2 regions of the Cupriavidus sp. HPC(L) genome follow, and region 2 is predicted to be linked to the other one. Evidence: predicted binding sites of a transcription regulator. Region 2 holds the regulator's gene; the other holds the start of a gene.
What was found. The regulator NrdR, encoded in region 2, represses ribonucleotide reductase genes. The targets are predictions, from matches to a motif close to CACNANATNTNGTG.
Positions count from the first base shown of each region.

Region 1: a site for NrdR is predicted at 1,248-1,261, ahead of B551_RS04695 (ribonucleoside-diphosphate reductase subunit alpha). Genes of this name have one in related genera too.

Region 1 covers NZ_AMPR02000054.1:9,467-11,665, forward strand. The annotation lists gene B551_RS04695 (ribonucleoside-diphosphate reductase subunit alpha) at 1-980, opposite strand, end outside; gene ampD (1,6-anhydro-N-acetylmuramyl-L-alanine amidase AmpD) at 1,485-2,090, opposite strand.
Region 2 covers NZ_AMPR02000433.1:3,291-5,489, reverse strand. The annotation lists gene B551_RS20455 (PilW family protein) at 1-264, opposite strand, end outside; gene B551_RS20450 (type II secretion system protein) at 339-812, opposite strand; gene nrdR (transcriptional regulator NrdR) at 962-1,426, opposite strand; gene glyA (serine hydroxymethyltransferase) at 1,499-2,199, opposite strand, start outside.

The DNA of each region.
Region 1 (2,199 bases), on a different contig from region 2:
ATCGCGACGCGCATGAAGAAGGCCTGCGGCATCTCGATGCGGGTCTCGTCGACGTGCAGGAAGTAGCGGTCGTACAGCGTCTGCAGGCCCAGGTAGTTGAACTGGAAGTCGCGCGAGGCGTCCAGCGCCGCGCCCAGGCGCGCCAGGTCGAAGGTCGCCAGCTTCTCGTCGAGCAGTTCGGCCTCGATGCCGCGGGCGATGAACTTGGGGAAGTACTCCGCGTAGCGGCTGCCCATCTCGGCCTGCGTCACTTCCTCGCCGAGGATTTCCTTGCGGATCGTGTGCAGCAGGATGCGGGCGGTGACCTGGCTGTAGGCCGGGTCCTTTTCGATCAGCGTGCGCGCGGCGAGGATGGCCGAGTCGTAGACCTGGCTCATCGGCACGCCGTCGTACAGGTTCTTGACCGTTTCCTTCAGGATCGGCTCGGCATCGACGCCTTCGCCCAGGCCGGCGCAGGCGGTGTCGATCAGCGCGTGCAGTGCGACCAGATCCAGCGGACGCGTCACGCCGCCGTCGGTGACGTTGAAGTTGGCCACGGACTGCGCCACGCGGGCGACGGCCTGGGCGTTGGCCTGGCCGCGCTCCTGGTTGCGCTTCTCGCGGTAGAGCACGTAGGCGCGCGCCACTTCATGTTCGCCCGAGCGCATCAGCGCCAGTTCGACGTGATCCTGCACGTCCTCGATGTGGAAGGTGCCGCCGTTCGGGCGGCTGCGCAGCAGCGCGCGCACCACGTTCTGGGTCAGCTGCTCGACCAGCTCGCGCACGCGCGCGGAAGCGGCGCCCTGCCCGCCGTTGACGGCGAGGAAGGCCTTGGTCATCGCCACCGAGATCTTGCTCGGCTCGAAAGCGACCACCGCGCCGTTGCGGCGGATGATCTTGTAATCCTGGTAGTTGCCAGCGGCGTTCTCAGCGGCGGGGCTCGGCTGCGCCACGGCGGCGATACCGGCCTTGCCGGCGATGTCTTGTTGGGCCGTCTGCATGTAGCACTCCTGTTTTTGTGACCAGTGTTATCAACGACAAAGAGCCCCTGGAAAATGCGCAAAAAGAGACATCCCCTGCGCGGCGATGCCGTGCCGGATTACTGCCTTGCTGCATTCCCGTGGAGGGCTCTTGTGACGTGCCGACCGTGTGGCGCGCCGGTGCCGCGTGCTGCGGGCCGGCTGGAAACGCCCGCCGCGCGTGGCGCGAAGGCAACCTGCCGAGCCCGTGGCGGACGCTGCACGCCTAGGTCGGCTCCCCGAAAGCACCACTAGATATAGTGGTCATGACGAAAAGCTGGACTAAGTATAGTGAAATGAATCGCGTTGACCAGTCTTGACAAGCGCGTCCGCGGGCCGGTCCGGCGTCACGCCGGCACCCCGGCTCCCCGCCAGACCAAGCGGCTCAAGGGTTGCGGCCGTTTTGTCGGCTGGCGCACCGACGAAAGAATTTTTTTTGATTAGCGCCACGCTTCCGATAGCCCCGCGCCGGCGCGGGGTTTTCGGCTAGGCCGCGGCGCCGCCGCAACGGTACGGCAGCATCGCCGGCGCGAGTCCCGCGGCCTGCGCAAAGCGCGGCCAGTCAAAGCACGGACCGGGGTCGGTCTTGCGGCCGGGGGCGATATCGCTGTGGCCGGCCACGGCCGCGATCGGATAGGCCCGCACCAGCAGCCGCGACAGCGCGGCCGCGGTGTCGTACTGGGCCGGCTCGAACGGCAGCGTGTCGCAGCCTTCGAGCTCGATGCCGATCGAGAAGTCGTTGCAGCGCTCGCGCCCGAAGAAGGCCGACTGGCCGGCATGCCAGGCGCGCTCGGCGCACGAGACGAACTGCAGCAGCTCGCCGCTGCGCCGCACCAGGAAATGCGCCGACACACGGACCTCGTGGATGGTGGCGAAGAACGGATGGCGCGCCGGATCGAGCCGGTTCAGGAACAGCGCCTCGATATCGTCGCTGCCGAATTCGCCGGGCGGCAGGCTGATGTTGTGGATCACCAGCAGATCGACCGGCATGCCGGGCGGGCGCGGATCGAAGTTCGGCGACGGCACCCGGCGCGCGCCCTCGACCCAGCCCGCGCCGTCCAGCCGCAGCAGGGGCGGAAGCGGCGCGGTCATGGGGAACCGCCGGGGTCGCCGCCGCGGTCGCCAGATCGCTGCTGAGCTTCAGGGAGATGGCCGGCACGGCAGTAGTGCAGGCCCTGATAGGCGATCGCCTCGCTGCGCG
Region 2 (2,199 bases):
GCCGAGCCTCGGTTGGCCGCAGTCGTCGCGGCCGCTCAGCGGCGCAGGCAGGGCAGTGGTCGGATCCGGATGCCAGCCCGCATGGCGCAGCAGCGCGGCAATCGCGTCGAGCAGGGCGGCGCCGCGCTGTTCGAGCTCGCGCTGCTCGGCGGCGATTGCGTAGGCGGAACGCATGGTCAGGAACACCATCGCCGCAGCGCCGGTCGCCAGCGTGCCGAGCAGCAGGCCGACCATCGCGTCGACCAGCGACGATCCGGCGGGCATACGCGCGGGCCGTGGTATCGCCGTGACTTGGGTCGAGGCCGATGCGGCCCGGCGCGGGCCAGGCACGATCGCGATCATGGCCGCAACCGCAGCGCGATCGCGCGCAACGCGATCCGGGGATGGGCGACACCGGTTTCGCCGCGCGGGCTGGGCGACGAAGGCAGGGGGCCGACCACCACGACGCGCTGGCCGGCCGGACAGTGCGACTGCGCCGCGTCGGTCGGCACCGACGCGCACCAGCGTGGCCGCGGCAGGCCGTCGGCATGCGAGACAGCGGGCAGCCTGGCGGGATCGGGCACGGCATCCGGCCCCGCCAGGCCGGCGAGTTCCGCGCCCTCGGCGGCGAGCCGCAGGGCTTGGCCGATCAGCAAGGGATCACGCCACCATTGCAGCGCGGTCGGGCCGAGCCGGGCCAGCGGCAGCAGGCCGATGCCGAGCACGGCCAGCGCGACCAGCGATTCGAGCAGCAGGTAGCCGCGGTGGGGCACGCGCCCGCGGTTGGAACGGTAGAGAACGGAAGGGGAAGCCGCCGAAGGGATCGCAACCATCGCTCTGGTCCTGTGCGTGACAAGCGGGGACCAGATTAATCGTCAGCGGGCGGGGATCCGGTGTCGAATCGTGGAGGATTCGACAAGGTTTGCAACAGCGCAGGCCGCAACGGCAACCAGCAAGGCGCCGCTGCCCGTCATGCAGCGCCTCAGCGCTTGCCGTTGGGCGTACTGACTTCGGCCAGCACGTCGGAGAACTCGGACACGTCCTCGAAGCTGCGATAGACCGAAGCGAATCGGATATAGGCGATCTTGTCGAGCTTGCGCAGCTCGCGCATCACCAGTTCGCCGACCTGGCTGCTGGGAATTTCCTTCTGTCCCAGCGCCAGCAGCTTTTCCTCGATGCGCGCGATCGCCTCGTCGATGGCCTCGGCCGATACCGGCCGCTTGCGCAGGGCCAGCCGCATCGAGTCCTTCAGCTTGCTGCGTGCGTAATCGACGCGGCTGCCGTTCTTCTTGACGATGGCCGGGAAGAACAGCTCGATCCGCTCATAGGTGGTGAAGCGCCGGTCGCAGGCCTCGCAACGGCGGCGCCGGCGCACGGTATCGCCTTCCTCGGACATGCGGGTGTCGAGCACCTGGGTATTGGAGTGACCGCAGAAGGGACATTTCATCGGACCACCTGGAGGCGGAGGTTGGGCGGCCGCGCGCCGCCGGGCAAGGCGGCGGCGCGCGGCGACGGCCGATCAGCCGTAGACCGGGAAGCGCTTGGTCAGCGCCGCGACCTGCTCGCGCACGCGCGCGATGTTGGCGGCGTCGTGCGGGTTGTCCAGCACGTCGGCGATCAGGTTGGCAACCTGGCGCGCTTCCTCTTCCTTGAAGCCGCGCGTGGTCATCGCCGGCGAGCCCAGGCGGATGCCCGAGGTCACGAACGGCTTTTCCGGATCGTTGGGGATCGCGTTCTTGTTGACCGTGATGTGCGCGTCGCCGAGGATCTTCTCGGCTTCCTTGCCGGTGATCTGCTTGGCGCGCAGGTCGACCAGCATCACGTGGCTCTCGGTGCGGCCCGAGACGATGCGCAGGCCGCGCGCGATCAGCGTGTCGGCCAGCGCCTGGGCGTTCTTGACGACCTGCTGCTGATAGGCCTTGAACTCCGGCGACAGCGCTTCCTTGAACGCGACCGCCTTGCCGGCGATCACATGCATCAGCGGGCCGCCCTGGATGCCGGGGAAGATCGCCGAGTTGATGGCCTTCTCATGCTCGGCCTTCATCAGGATCACGCCGCCGCGCGGGCCGCGCAGGCTCTTGTGCGTGGTGGTGGTGACGAAGTCCGCGTGCGGCACCGGGTTCGGGTAGACGCCCGCGGCGATCAGGCCCGCGTAGTGCGCCATGTCGACCATGAAATAGGCGCCGACCGACTTGGCCACCGCGGCGATGCGCTCGAAGT